Regions from separate parts of the Phyllobacterium sp. T2-21 genome, predicted to be linked through region 1. Evidence: predicted binding sites of a transcription regulator. Region 1 holds the regulator's gene; each other region holds the start of a gene.
The links. The regulator PhoB, encoded in region 1, activates phosphate uptake and scavenging genes when phosphate is short. The targets are predictions, from matches to a motif close to TGTCATNNANCTGTCAT.

Region 1 (3,607 bases):
AGCGCTTCAACAGCGGCCTGTTCACCTTCGGCGCATCGAGCCGTCCGGAAACGTCGGGTCTCGGTGTCGCGCTCATCGGCTCGCTCTACATGATGCTGATTGTCCTCTGCCTTTCCCTGCCCATCGGCGTGGCCGCATCGATCTATCTGGAAGAATATGCCAAGAAGAGCCGCCTGACCGATATCATCGAGGTCAACATCAACAATCTGGCCGCGGTGCCGTCCATCGTCTTCGGTCTGCTTGGACTGGCCGTGTTCATCAATTTCTTCGGCCTGCCGCGCTCCGCATCGCTGGTCGGCGGCCTGGTGCTGACGCTGATGACGCTGCCGACGATCATCATCGCCACCCGTGCGGCCCTGCGCGCCGTGCCGCCATCCATCCGCTCGGCGGCGCTGGGCATCGGTGCCTCGAAGACGCAGATGGTGTTTCACCATGTACTGCCGCTGGCCGCACCCGGCATCCTGACCGGCACGATCATCGGCCTTGCCCACGCGCTGGGCGAGACCGCACCACTGCTGCTGATCGGCATGGTGGCCTTCGTCGCCAACTATCCGGTCACGCCGCTTGATCCGTCAACGGCCCTGCCGGTGCAGATCTACATGTGGGCGAACGAAGCGGAGCGGGCCTTTGTCGAGCGCACATCCGGCGCTATCATCGTGCTGCTTCTGTTTCTTGCAGTCATGAACATTGGAGCCATCATTCTGCGTCGCCGCTTCGAGCGGCGCTGGTAAACGGGAGCGAATTATGAATCTCATGACAGAACGATCTCTCGAAAAAGCGGTAAACGACAAAATGAGTGCACAGGTCAATACGATCAAAATGCAGGGCAAGGATGTCACCGTTCACTACGGTGAAAAGCAGGCCCTGTTCGGTGTCAGCCTCGATGTGCCGGAAAAGATGGTGACGGCGCTGATCGGCCCGTCCGGTTGCGGCAAGTCGACCTTCCTGCGCTCGCTCAACCGCATGAACGACACGATCGAAGGCTGCAAGATCGGCGGCAAGATCACGCTCGATGACGAGGATATCTACAATCCGAAGATCGACGTGGTCGAGCTGCGCGCTCGCGTCGGCATGGTTTTCCAGAAACCCAATCCGTTCCCGAAGTCCATTTTCGAGAATGTGGCCTATGGCCCGCGCATCCATGGTCTTGCCAAGAACCGGCATGAGCTGGAGGAAATCGTCGAGAAGAGCCTGCGCCGCGCCAGCCTGTTCGACGAGGTCAAGGACCGCCTGCATGAAGCCGGTACCGGCCTTTCCGGTGGCCAGCAGCAGCGCCTGTGCATCGCCCGCGCCATTGCCGTCAGCCCGGAAGTCATCCTGATGGACGAACCCTGCTCGGCGCTCGATCCGATTGCCACGGCAAAGGTCGAGGAACTGATCGACGAACTGCGCCAGAACTACACCATCGTCATCGTCACCCATTCGATGCAGCAGGCGGCCCGCGTTTCGCAGCGCACCGCCATGTTCCATCTCGGAAACCTCGTCGAGGTGGGCGATACGGAAATGATGTTCACCAATCCGACGGAAAAGCGCACGCAGGACTACATCACCGGACGCTTCGGCTAATCACGGGAAACAGGGATAAGAATATGACCGAGTCGCAGCATACCGTCCGTTCCTATGACGACGAACTGAAGTTCCTGACGCACAAGATCGCCGAAATGGGCGGCCATGCCGAGCGCATGGTCGAACAGGCCGTCACCGCCATGGTGAACTCCGACAACGCGCTGGCCCAGCGCGTCATTTCGGACGATCTCATCCTCGATGCCGGACAGCGCGAGATCGACGAAAAGGCCATCACCATCATCGGCAAGCGCCAGCCCATGGCGATCGATCTGCGTGAGATCATCGGCGCCATCCGCATTTCCTCCGACCTCGAACGGGTCGGCGACCTCGGCAAGAACATCGCCAAGCGCGTTGTCGCCGTCACCGATACGCGTCAGACGCTGTCGGTCTATCGCGGCCTGCAGACCATCGCGGAACTCGCCCTGACGCAGCTGAAGGACGTGCTCGACGCCTATGCGACACGCTCCGTGCAGCAGGTCAACATCGTGCGTGAGCGCGATGATGAAATCGATGCGCTGTACACATCGCTGTTCCGCGAACTCCTGACCTACATGATGGAAGACCCGCGCAACATCTCCGCCTGCACGCACCTTCTCTTCTGCGCCAAGAATATCGAGCGCATCGGAGACCATGCGACGAACATTGCTGAAACGGTCTACTACATCGTGACGGGTGCCCAGCTTCCGGCCGAACGGCCCAAGGAAGACCAGACCCACAGCATCATCGTCGATGAAGCCAGACAGCCTTAATTAGGATTCCAGCAATGGCGATCGCTCCCAAAATCACTGTTGTCGAAGACGAGGAAGCGCTCAGCGTCCTTCTCCGGTACAATCTTGAAGCCGAAGGTTATGTCGTCGAGACAATCGCACGCGGTGACGAGGCGGAAATTGCGCTGCGTGAAAAAGTGCCGGATCTGCTCATTCTCGACTGGATGCTGCCGGGTCTTTCCGGCATCGAACTCTGCCGCCGTCTGCGGGCGCGGCGCGAGACCGAAATCCTGCCGATCATCATGCTGACGGCGCGCGGCGAAGAGAGCGAGCGGGTGCGCGGCCTTGCCACCGGTGCTGATGACTACATGGTCAAGCCGTTCTCGACCCCGGAACTGCTTGCCCGCATCAAGGCCATGCTGCGCCGGGTCAATCCGAGCCTGCTGTCGCATGTGCTCAGCTTCGGCGATCTGAAGCTCGACCGCGAGCAGCACCGCGTGTTCCGCAAGGAGCGCGAGTTGAAGCTCGGGCCGACCGAATTCCGCCTGCTGGAATTCCTGATGCAGTCCCCCGGCCGGGTGTTCTCGCGCGGCCAGCTCCTGGACAATGTCTGGGGCGCAGACATCTACGTGGACGACCGTACCGTCGACGTGCATGTCGGGCGGCTGCGCAAGGCCATCAATATCGGCCGCTCGATCGATCCGATCCGCACCGTGCGCGGTGCGGGGTATTCGTTCGGGTAGTCAGTGCCTGCGCGAGAGTTCGCGCGTCGCCCCCTCGATACCCGCCAGGGTCATGGGATACATGCGATGCGCGAAAATCTTGCGGATCATTGCCGTCGAGGCGGTGTAGTCCCAATATTGTTCCTTTGACGGATTGAGCCACGCGGCGTTCTTCCAGTGGTCGAGCACCCGGCCGAGCCAGACCGCGCCCGCCTCCTGGTTCCAGTGCTCGACCGATCCGCCCGCATGGGAAACCTCGTAGGGCGCCATGGCGGCATCCCCGACGAAGATGACCTTGTAGTCCGGTCCGTATTTATGGATGAGATCGAGCGTCGGTATGCGTTCCGCATGGCGGCGGCGGTTGTCCTTCCACACACCCTCGTAGAGGCAGTTGTGGAAGTAGAAATATTCCATGTGCTTGAATTCCGAGCGGACGGCGGAGAACAGTTCCTCGGCGATCCGGATATGCTCGTCCATGGAGCCGCCCACATCGAAGAACATCAGCAGCTTGACATGATTGCGCCGTTCGGGCCGCGTCTGCACGTCGAGATAGCCGTGTTCGGCGGTTGACCTGATGGTGCCGGAAAGATCAAGCTCGTCATCGGCGCCTTC
Region 2 (3,607 bases), on a different replicon from region 1:
TGTCACATATTCGAAAAATGATTGTCATAATCAACAGCTGAAAGTTGAAATGACCGCCTCAGTGCTGCAATTTTGGCGCATGAACGCCCGTGGAATCGGGGTTTGGGCGAATGGCCTCACCCGTGGCCGATTGTCCTCGGTGTCACAAACCGTTCCAGTTCCCCGGATTGATCAGCAAGATCGGACCAGCGCCTGGCGGTGAAATCGATGACGGCTAGTCCCGCCGTGGGGTATTTCTGCCGGAGGCGGGTGAGATCGGACTCCCGTCCCTTACCGGCGACCCGAAGGGCTGCATCGTGCAACCCCGGATTATGGCCGACAACCAGCAATGTCCCGATCCCTGGCTCCACCGCTCTGACGACATCCAGAATCACCCGCGCGGGCGCCTCGTAGATACGCGGCTCCTCCAGCCAGCCTATACCGTCTCCGATGACGGGACGCAGCAGTTCCCATGTCTCCTGTGTCCGCCGTGCCGTGGAGATAAGGGCGAGATCCGGTATGAGCCCTTCCCCGGCCATATATCGGGCCATCAGGGAGCCGGCCCGGCGGCCGCGTTCAGCAAGCGGGCGGTCGTGGTCGTCAACACCATCCGGCCAGTCCGATTTGGCGTGGCGAAGCAGGAGAAGTCGCAGCATCTGTTTTGCTCCATGGGCACTCAGCTCACCCGATCATATAACATGAACGGGAATGCATGGAGGCTGGTATCATCGGAGAGAGCAATCCTCTCCGATGACAAGTCGAACGGATTACTTATGCAGTCCGGGAATGGTGACCTGAAACACCTGGAACATGGTGTCGACATCGGCACCGCCCTCGGCCTTGTAGCTCGCGCCGACCTGAAAGCCGTCCTGGGTCAGGAAGTCATTGTCGTTGCCGACGAAAAGGAAATAGTCGTCCGGCAGCTTGGGATCGAGGACGCTGACAAGTGCCATAGCTTCCCATTTTTCCGACAGGTTGTTGCGGTCATTGGGCGCACCGTTGTGCAGGCCGAAGCGCGACAGGTTCGCATTGTCATTGATATCAATGAAGGGGGTCAGTGTTGCCGGTGTAACAGAGGGGTCGACAATGCCCTTGGGTGCAACGGCCTTGTCGGCATCGAAGGCACTTCCGGCGATATCGGTGGCCGCCGAGGTGTCGACGACGGCGATGTTGCGGTAGAGCGACGTGTCGCCGTCAAGGCCATAACCATTGCCGCTGTCGCGTGCCAGCATCAGGAATGCCTTGTCGGACAAAGCCACGATCTCGCTCTGCGCTGCTACAGCCTTCTTGCCCTTGGCATTGGTGAAGACGGGAAGCGGCACGACATATTCATGCACCAGCTTCAGATGGGCCGGATCGGCCGCGTCATAGACGAGGGCGCGGGTGTTCTGGCGGGTCGAACTGGAATCGCCGCCATCCTGCCGCGCGGCCGACTGGAGAACGGCGATCAGGAACTTGCCGTCGGGCGTCAGTGCCATGCCTTCCAGGCCCTGATTGTTCTGGCGGCCGGTATCGGGATCCTTCGGATCGGGCGCCTGTGCGCCGGGCCCCGGATTGTTGGATGAGAAATTCGCCTTGCCATGGCGCATGGGAACCAGCGCTGCCGGAGGCTGGGTTGCCGACATCATGCGGCCCTCGGCGGAAAAGCGGTAAATATTCGGTCCATACTCGTCGCTGATGAGCATCGTGCCATCGGCGAGGCGGACGATTGCCTCATTGTCCAGGGATATCTTGCCATTGACGGCCTGCGGCAGCATGGGAAAATCCCCGGCAGCGGCGCGAACATCGGACTGCGGGTCGAGGCCGGTTGTATCGGTGCCCTTGTCGTCCACCAGCAGCAACGTGTCGGTGAGTGCGGCCTCGACGCCGCTCTGCTGCTTGTCGGCGGACGGTGTTGCGCCGGGCGCCACCGGCGTGAACCGGATCGACAGCATGTTGAGGCGGGGGCGGTAGTCGGTTGTACCCGCCACATTGTAACCGCGGTCGGGCAGGAGCAGCATCGTGCCCTTGTAGCTGTCGCCATCGCGGCTCCACTCGGCCGGGTTCATCGCCATGCCCGAGCCGGAACCGAAGGTTTCGCCGAATTTGTCGCGCTGATTGGCCGGAATCCGTCCAACGCCGACCAGCCCCTTATTGACGAGCGTTGCACCGCTGATCGCAACCGAATTATCGGCAAAGGCTGCGGCCGGAAGTATGGCCATGGAGGTTGCAAGCAAACGCAACAGGATTGACGGCAGATGGCGCATGGAAAAATCCTTTGACAAGACAGTGTGGCGGGTGGTCTCGGGGTCGATCTTGGGAAGAGACCATCCCCCGGAATCGCGCAAGGAGACCTTTCCGGTAGGGTCTAGAACCGGAATGTAATACGCACATGACAGCGGCGACGGCCCTGGGTCCCGCTGGCCATCAGCCGGCAACCCGGCTCAACAATATTTGCGCTACCAAGACGGCGCACACGCGATAGTATAGTCCGTGCAACGGGATGATCGACGGGAGCGGACGGAATGGCTGGAGTTTCGGTTCACGGAACGGAGGACGGTGCGGGCGCCGGGACTGCTGCCGTTCCGCCGCGTGCCCCTGTCGAGATCGAGTTGAAGCTGCGGGCACCCGTGGGCATGCTCGATGAAATTCGCGCCTCCGCAGCGGTTCAGCAGGCTGCCCGCAACAAGGGCTTGATCCGGCGGCTTGATGCCACCTATTACGACACCTCCGATCACCGGCTGTTTGCGGCGGGATTGTCGCTGCGTGTCCGGCGTGAGGGCCGTCAACATGTGCAGACGGTCAAGCGGGCAGCGGATCACGGTTCTCTGCAACGCAACGAGTGGGAGACGGTGGTGAGCGGCATGGCGCCCGACCTTGCTCTGCTGCCGCTTGCCGACATCGGCGCGCCTTTGGACGGAATGACGGCGGATGAGTTGGCACCGGTTTTTGCGACCAGAGTCCGGCGGCATCTGCTGATGCTCGACCATCAGGACGCCCGGATCGAACTTGCGCTTGATGACGGCGTCATTGAATTCGGCGCAACGCGCGTGCCGCTGTCGGAAGTCGAACTTGAGCTGAAGCAGGGGAAAGTCGCGGCGCTCTATCAGTTCGGTCTCAATTTGATGGATGTTGCGCCGCTTTGCCTGGAAACGCAGAGCAAATCGGCGCGGGGCTATGCGCTGGCGCTTGGCGATGAACCATCGGCCGTCAAGGCGGCACCGTCCGGCTTCGTCAGGTCTGATACGGTCGATGAGGCGATTGCCAAGCTTCTGACCAATTGCCAGCAGCAGATCGTGGCCAATCTTAGCGCCAGTCAAACCGGGCAAGAGCCGGAAGGCGTCCACCAGTTGCGCGTCGCGCTCCGGCGATTGCGCGTGGCGCTGCATTTTCTCTGCCGCGAGTTGCAGGCGCCGTCGCTGGACAACCTCAACGCCGAGGCAAAACTGTTCGGGCAGGCGCTGGGTCCCGCCCGAAACTGGGACGTTTTCCTGCATTCGACCCTGACAGAGATTGAGGAAGCCGCTCTGCCGCATGTCAATATATCCGCCTTCCGTGCGGCATGCATGTCCTCCCACGATCAGGCCTACCAGGCCGTCCGGCGTATCATCGGCGATCCCAGGACCAACCGGTTCCTGTTGTCCCTGGG
Region 3 (3,607 bases), 610 kb from region 1:
GCGCTGGAAAAAGTCACCGGATTTATCGGCCTGCATCTCGAAGGGCCGCACCTTTCCGTCTCGCACAAGGGCACGCACGATCCCGCGCTCATCCGCCCGATGGAGGACAGCGATCTCGTGGCGATCGTGGAAGCCGTGCAGGCACTGCCGGTACTGCTCACCACCGTCGCCCCGGAGACCGTTCCCGTCGACAAGATCAAGGCCATGGTCGATGCGGGCGTCATCGTCAGCATCGGCCACAGCGGCGCAACTTATGAAACGGCGGTCGCGGCCAAGGATGCCGGCGCGTCCATGGCAACCCATCTTTTCAATGCCATGAGCCAGCTCGGGAACCGCAGCCCCGGCGTTGTCGGCGCCATCCTTGAAACCGGCGAACTGTCGGCGGGGCTGATTGCCGACGGTTTCCACGTCAGCAAGGCCTCGATGGCGATTGCCCTGCGTGCCAAGCAGGGTCCGGCCAGGATTTTTCTCGTGACCGACGCCATGTCGACCATCGGCACGGATATCACCACCTTCACGCTGAACGGACGGACGATCCGCCGGCATGACGGCCGCCTGACGCTCGAAGACGGCACGCTGGCGGGAGCCGATCTCGACATGATTTCGGCAGTCCGCTTCGTCCATCGCGAGCTTGGGCTGGACCTGGAGGAAGCCCTGCGGATGGCCTCGCTCTATCCCGCCGAGAGCATCCGGGTCGATCATCGCTACGGGCGCATCGGCACCGGATATGTCGCCAATATCGTGCACCTCGATGATGCGCTTGACGTCGATCACGTCTGGATCGACGGCGATCTGCATTACGCCCGAAACCCGAGTTGACGACTTTCTCCGATTGTCCATACTGCCATCCCTAGTGGAACGAATTTGACATTCGGACCACCGGACAATCGGAGAAATAAAATGGCTGGGGATGCGCTTGTCGTCATCGATGTGCAGAACGATTTTTGCCCGGGCGGTACACTGGCCGTGGATGGCGGAAGCGAAATCGTCCCGATCATCAACAAACTGATCATCCGGTTCGATCACGTCATCCTGACGCAGGACTGGCACCCGGCCGGCCATTCGAGCTTCGCTTTCTCCCATCCCGGCAAGGCGCCCTTCGACACGGTGAAAATGCCCTACGGCGACCAGACGCTGTGGCCGGACCATTGCATTCAGGGCACACCGGGCGCCGATTTCCATGCGGATCTGCAGTGGACCAAGGCCGAACTGATCATCCGCAAGGGCTTCCGTCCCCACATCGACAGCTACTCGGCGTTTTTCGAGAACGACCGCAAGACCCCGACCGGCCTTGCCGGCTACCTGCGCGAGCGCGGCATCACCAATGTGACCTTTGTCGGGCTGGCGACAGACTATTGCGTCGCCTACTCCGCGCTGGATGCGGTGGCGCACGGTTTTACCGCCGATGTGCTGCTCGATGCCTGCCGCGCCATCGACATGGGCGGGTCACTGGCCGCCATGGTCGCGAATATGCGCAAGGCCGGCGTCACCCTCATCTGACCGGCGCAAAAGTGAACAGCTGAGCATTTTTTCCACAGGCGTTAACCCAGACATTCGACCAAAGTCATAAAACTGTTGTTTCTCTGTCACATAATGAGGATAGTGCCCATAAGCGCATCCAATAAGCGTGTTCCTAACGACGCCTCATTATGGGAGACATACATGACATTTCGCGGCACTTCGCTCAGCCTTGCGCTCGGACTTATCCTCGCATCGTCCACTTCATCCTTTGCCGTCACCGAAATCAGCTGGTGGCACGCCATGACCGGTGCCAACAACGAGGTTGTTGAAACCCTGTCGAAGGAATTCAACGAAAGCCAGAGCGACTACAAGGTCGTTCCAGTGTTCAAAGGCACCTATCCGGAAACGTTGAACGCCGGCATTGCCGCGTTCCGTGCCAAGCAGGCCCCGCATATCATGCAGGTATTCGACGCCGGAACCGGCGTCATGATGGGCGCCGAGGGCGCCATCAAGCCGGTGGCCGACATTCTCTCGATGGGCGGCGCAAAGTTCGACAAGAGCCTCTATCTGCCGGGCATCGTTGCCTATTATTCCAAGCCGGACGGCACGATGCTGTCCTTCCCCTACAACAGCTCCTCGCCAATCCTTTACTACAACAAGGATATCTTCAAGAAGGCCGGGCTGGATGAAAACAACCCGCCAAAAACCTGGCCGGAAGTCTGGGAAGCCGCCAAGAAGATCAAGACCAGCGGCGCAGCCAAATGCGGCTATACCTCGACATGGCTGACATGGATCCACACGGAAAACTTTGCCGCCTGGAACAATGTCTCCTACGGCACCAATGAAAACGGCATTGCCGGAACCGATGTCGAACTGAAGATCAACGCGCCGATCTATGTCAAACACTTCCAGGAACTGGCTGACCTCGCCAAGGATGGCACCTTCCGTTACGGCGGGCGCACATCCGAAGCCAAGCCGCTGTTCCTGTCGGGCGAATGCGGCATCTTCACCGAATCCTCCGGCGGCCTGGGCGATGTGGTCAAATCGGGCATGAACTACGGCACCGGCCAGCTTCCCTATGACCCCGATGCCAAGGGTGCACCGCAGAACACGACACCGGGCGGCGCCAGCCTCTGGGTGTTCGCCGGCAAGTCCGACGCGGAATACAAGGGCGTTGCCGCCTTCTTCACTTTCCTGTCGCGCACCGACATCCAGGCCCGCCTGCACCAGGTATCCGGCTATCTGCCGGTGACCCTTGCCGCCTATGAGGACACCAAGAAGTCCGGTTTCTACGACAAGAACCCTGCCCGCGAAATTCCGATCAAGCAGATGATGGGCAAGGCGCCGACGGAAAACTCCAAGGGCGTCCGCCTGCCGAACCTGCCGCAGGTGCGTGATATCGAGAACGAAGAGTTCGAGAACATGCTCTCCGGCAAGCAGACCGCCCAGCAGGCGCTCGACAATGCCGTCAAGCGCGGCAATGCAGCCATCAAACAGGCGAACGGCCAGTAAGAGCCGGTTCATGAACGCCCCGTCCGCATGTCTTGCGGACGGGGCTCTTTTCAAGAGGGGCAATCATGGCATCGTCAACGCGTGTCACTTTTCCGAACAAGGTCCTGCCATATCTGCTGCTGGCGCCGCAGCTTGCCATCACGATTGTCTTTTTCTACTGGCCCGCGTCCCAGGCCATCCGCCAGTCGGTGCTGCGCGAGGATCCGTTCGGCCTGTCGACCCAGTTCGTCGGCCTAGGCAATTTCAAGCGCATCCTGAGTGACCCCAACTACCTGAACTCGCTGCAGGTCACGGTCATCTTCTCCATCGCCACGGCAGTCATTGCCATGGGCTTCGCGCTGCTGTTCGCCGTCATGGCCGACAAGGTCATCCGCGGCAAAGGTGTCTACCGCACCCTGATGATCTGGCCCTACGCCGTGGCCCCGGCCATTGCCGGCATGCTCTGGCTGTTCCTGTTTAACCCCTCGATGGGCACATTCGCCTATATGATCCGCTCCGCCGGCTACAATTGGGACCCGCTGCTCAACAGCAACCAGGCCATGCTGCTGGTGGTTGCCGCCGCCGCGTGGAAGCAGATCAGCTACAATTTCCTGTTCTTCGTTGCCGGGCTGCAGTCCATTCCCAAATCGCTGAT
Region 4 (3,607 bases), 270 kb from region 1:
GCACCTTCGCCAATATCCGCATCCGCAATCACATGCTTGGCGAAAATGGCCGCGAAGGCGGGTACACGATCCATTACCCCTCGAAAGAGGAAATGCCGATCTATGATGCCGCCATGCAGTACCGCAGCGAGAATGTCCCGCTGGTCATCTTTGCAGGTATCGAATACGGCAACGGTTCATCGCGTGACTGGGCGGCCAAGGGCACGAACCTTCTCGGCGTTCGCGCAGTGATTTCCCAGTCCTTCGAGCGCATCCATCGTTCGAATCTCGTGGGAATGGGCATCGTCCCCTTCGTTCTGGAAGAGGGCACGAGCTGGCAGTCGCTTGGCCTGAAGGGCGATGAGACAGTTTCGATCGAAGGTCTTGCCACGATCCAGCCGCGCCAGAAGACCCATGCCACGGTGACGTTCGTGGATGGTACGGTCAAGCAGGTACCGCTGATCTGCCGTATCGATACAATCGATGAGTTGGAATACCTCAAGAATGGCGGCATCCTGCAGTACGTGCTGCGCGATCTCGCCGCTTAAAGCAGCGAAAAGCTCTGAAATCGGAGACCGCCGGGCAACCGGCGGTCTTTTTTTCGCGATTTCGCCAATAATTATATGGTTTTGCCTGTAAACGTGATCGAATTCACCTCAAAGTGACTTCCTCTTGATAAAACGCATCCCTATCAATTGTCTGGCAATCACTCTCATACAAGATCAAAGAAAAATTCGGGAAGAAAGCTCGTACCCTTGACCCTGCGCACCCTGCTCAAAGCCATTCTGATCGCCTGCCCGCTCCTTGTAGCGGCGGGGTTCACGTGGCCGGTTTATGCCGGGAGCATCGGCACGAAACCAGATGGCGTGGTTGAGCTTTATACCTCGCAGGGCTGCGGCTCATGTCCACCAGCCGATGCCGTCCTCAAGCAGTTGGTCGCGGAAGGGAAAGTCGTCGCACTGGCCTTCCATGTTGACTATTGGGATTATCGCGGGTGGGTGGATAATCTTGCGCTGCCCGAAAACACCGCGCGGCAGAATGCCTATCGCAAGGCACTTGGACTGACAGGTGTTTACACACCGCAGGCAATCCTCAATGGCCGCGAGCATGTAAACGGTCAGGACGGCGCTAAAATCCGGCGCCGAATCGATGAGATGCGCAATGGTGATTCTGGACTGACAATTCCCGTATCGATCGAAAAAACCTCTCCGGATCGCCTGGTCATCAATATTGGTGAGGGGGCTGCCGCAAAAAATCCTGTGCGCGTTCTTCTCGCCTATTTCAACAAGGAAACCATTGTTTCCATACCCGATGGCGAGAACGGCGGGCGCAATGTCAGCTACGCCAACAGCGTCCGCGCAATGGAAACGGTTGGCATGTGGGATGGCAAATCGCAGAAGATCGAAATTCCGCTGACCGAGATTGCCAGCAAGAAGGCTTCCGGCTGCGCTGTCCTGTTGCAGGAAATGCTTGGTGAAGGCAAACCGGGGCCTATCATTGGCGCCTCGATCATGACAAAGCCCTGATTATAAAGAGCATTTCTGCAGGCAAGAAAAAAGGCTGGTAAAACCAGCCTGAAGTCTTGGGGCTTGTTGCCATTGAGAGACTGAATGGTTCGGCCAGAACAGCCCGTTTGGGCGGGGGGCTTGGGGTATCGGACCGCTCAAGACCGAACCGTCTCAGACAACGGGCTGAAGGTGGGTCTGAAATCCGGCGGCAATGCGAGTGCAACATGGCGAAACTGTGGCCAGACATCACCAATGGAAACAGGGCGTATTCCTTTGTGAAAGGCACAATGGCAACGACATTTTTGCGTTCAATTGCGCGCGCCCTGACACTTACAGGCTTGTAAATGCGGGCGGAACAGGTCACCCTTCTGTCATCCAGTTGTCATACGGCAAATCTAAGGGCGGATTGATTGATGGACAGCAATGCAGGTGGCGACGAATCGCAACAGCAGGCGAAACTCATTTCACTCTCCGGCGCACATGATCTCCCCGTTACATTCAATCGGCGGGAACTTGATCAAATCCTCAGAATATACGGCTTCATGGTTTCAGCAGGCGAATGGCGCGATTATGCCATTGACCATCTGAATGACCGGGCTGTGTTTTCTGTGTTTCGCCGAACCAGTGAAGTGCCGATGTTCCGGATCGAGAAAAATCCGCGGCTGGCCCGCAAGCAAGGCGCCTATAGCGTGATTGCCGCGAGCGGTCTTATTCTCAAGCGCGGCACGGAACTCGACAGGGTACTCAGGATATTCGACAAATCGCTGCAGGTCGTGCGGAGCTAAAGCTGCTCAACCTCTCAAAGGTGCCGGCCCCGGGAGGGTCGTGGTCCCGCCATTCATATCAAGCTGCATGAGAACCGTATCCAGCCAGCGGCCATGCTTGAAACCCGATCCTTCAATGGTGCCGCAATGCCTGAAACCGCAACTGGTATGCAGGCGCACAGACGCTGACGCAGCGTGACCATCGCCGATAACAGCGATGAACTGGCGAAATCCAAGCGCCGTGCAATCGATGATCAAGCGTTGAAGCAGGGCTTTGCCCATGCCTTTGCCCTTGGCCTGCGGCGCAATGTAGATCGAATCCTCGACACTCCACCAATAGGCCGGGCGGGTACGGAAATAACTGGCATAGGCGTAGCCGCTCACGATGCCGTCAATCTCGGCCACGCTGTAGGGGAAACCATCACTGGTGATCGTATGGAACCGCTTGGTCATCTCCGCCGGCGCGGGCGGCTCGATCTCGTAGGTGGCCGTACCGTGCAGAACCGCATCGCGATAGATTGCGGTGATAGCGGGCAGGTCAGTGAGCTGTGCCGGGCGGATATGAATGCTGGTCATGACCGCAATCGATCGCAAAAATATCGGATGAATGCAATGCCGCCAAGAAAAAGGGCAGCGTTTCCGCTGCCCATTTTCACTCGTTCATAACGTCCAGGATCAGTTGCGATTGCCGAGGAACTGCAACAGGAACATGAACATGTTGATGAAGTCGAGATAGAGGCGCAGCGCACCCATGATCGCCTTGCGGCCATAGGTGTCCGAGCTGTCGCCTTCATAGTACATTTCCTTGATGCTCTGGGTGTCATAGGCCGTCAGACCTGCAAAGACCAGAACGCCGATCGCAGAGATTGCAAACTGCAAAGCACTGGACTGCAGGAAGATGTTGACCACACCGGCAAGGAGAATGCCGATCAGACCCATGAACAGGAACGAACCCATTCCGGAGAGATCGCGCTTCGTCGTGTAGCCGTAGAGCGACAGCGCACCAAAGGATGCAGCGGTGATGAAGAATGTCTGCACGATGCTTCCCGACGTATAGACAAGGAAGATCGAAGACAGAGAAACACCGACGAGCGCTGCATAAACCCAGAAGGTTGTCTGGGCCGCCGAAACGCTCATTTTCTCAATGCGGAAGCTCAAGAAGAACACCGCAGCGAGCGGTGCGAGCATAACAACCCAACGCAGGGGCGAGCCGTAAAGCGCCACGCCAAGGCTGGTCAGCATCTTGCCATTCGGCAATTGATGCGCGGCAAGTGATGCGTCATTGGTGGTTGCGAGATAAACAATTGCAAGCGCGGCAAGACCGGTCACTGCGAGACCGATCCCCATCAGATTGTA

Region 2: the regulator PhoB is predicted to act here: its motif matches at 2,340-2,356, upstream of ACZ5FP_RS21290 (esterase-like activity of phytase family protein).
Region 3: the regulator PhoB is predicted to act here: its motif matches at 1,563-1,579, upstream of ugpB (sn-glycerol-3-phosphate ABC transporter substrate-binding protein UgpB).
Region 4: the regulator PhoB is predicted to act here: its motif matches at 1,857-1,873, upstream of ACZ5FP_RS02245 (DUF2794 domain-containing protein).

What each region holds. Positions count from the first base shown of each region.
Region 1 covers NZ_AP027912.1:175,369-178,975, reverse strand. The annotation lists gene pstA (phosphate ABC transporter permease PstA) at 1-731, shown strand, start outside; gene pstB (phosphate ABC transporter ATP-binding protein PstB) at 793-1,566, shown strand; gene phoU (phosphate signaling complex protein PhoU) at 1,590-2,315, shown strand; gene phoB (phosphate regulon transcriptional regulator PhoB) at 2,330-3,016, shown strand; gene ACZ5FP_RS00880 (vWA domain-containing protein) at 3,017-3,607, opposite strand, start outside.
Region 2 covers NZ_AP027914.1:202,719-206,325, reverse strand. The annotation lists gene ACZ5FP_RS21295 (SixA phosphatase family protein) at 117-635, opposite strand; gene ACZ5FP_RS21290 (esterase-like activity of phytase family protein) at 747-2,180, opposite strand; gene ACZ5FP_RS21285 (CYTH and CHAD domain-containing protein) at 2,484-3,607, shown strand, end outside.
Region 3 covers NZ_AP027912.1:3,233,147-3,236,753, forward strand. The annotation lists gene nagA (N-acetylglucosamine-6-phosphate deacetylase) at 1-819, shown strand, start outside; gene pncA (bifunctional nicotinamidase/pyrazinamidase) at 901-1,500, shown strand; gene ugpB (sn-glycerol-3-phosphate ABC transporter substrate-binding protein UgpB) at 1,663-2,973, shown strand; gene ugpA (sn-glycerol-3-phosphate ABC transporter permease UgpA) at 3,039-3,607, shown strand, end outside.
Region 4 covers NZ_AP027912.1:441,501-445,107, forward strand. The annotation lists gene acnA (aconitate hydratase AcnA) at 1-527, shown strand, start outside; gene ACZ5FP_RS02240 (DUF1223 domain-containing protein) at 735-1,505, shown strand; gene ACZ5FP_RS02245 (DUF2794 domain-containing protein) at 1,901-2,272, shown strand; gene ACZ5FP_RS02250 (N-acetyltransferase family protein) at 2,279-2,827, opposite strand; gene ACZ5FP_RS02255 (Bax inhibitor-1/YccA family protein) at 2,927-3,607, opposite strand, start outside.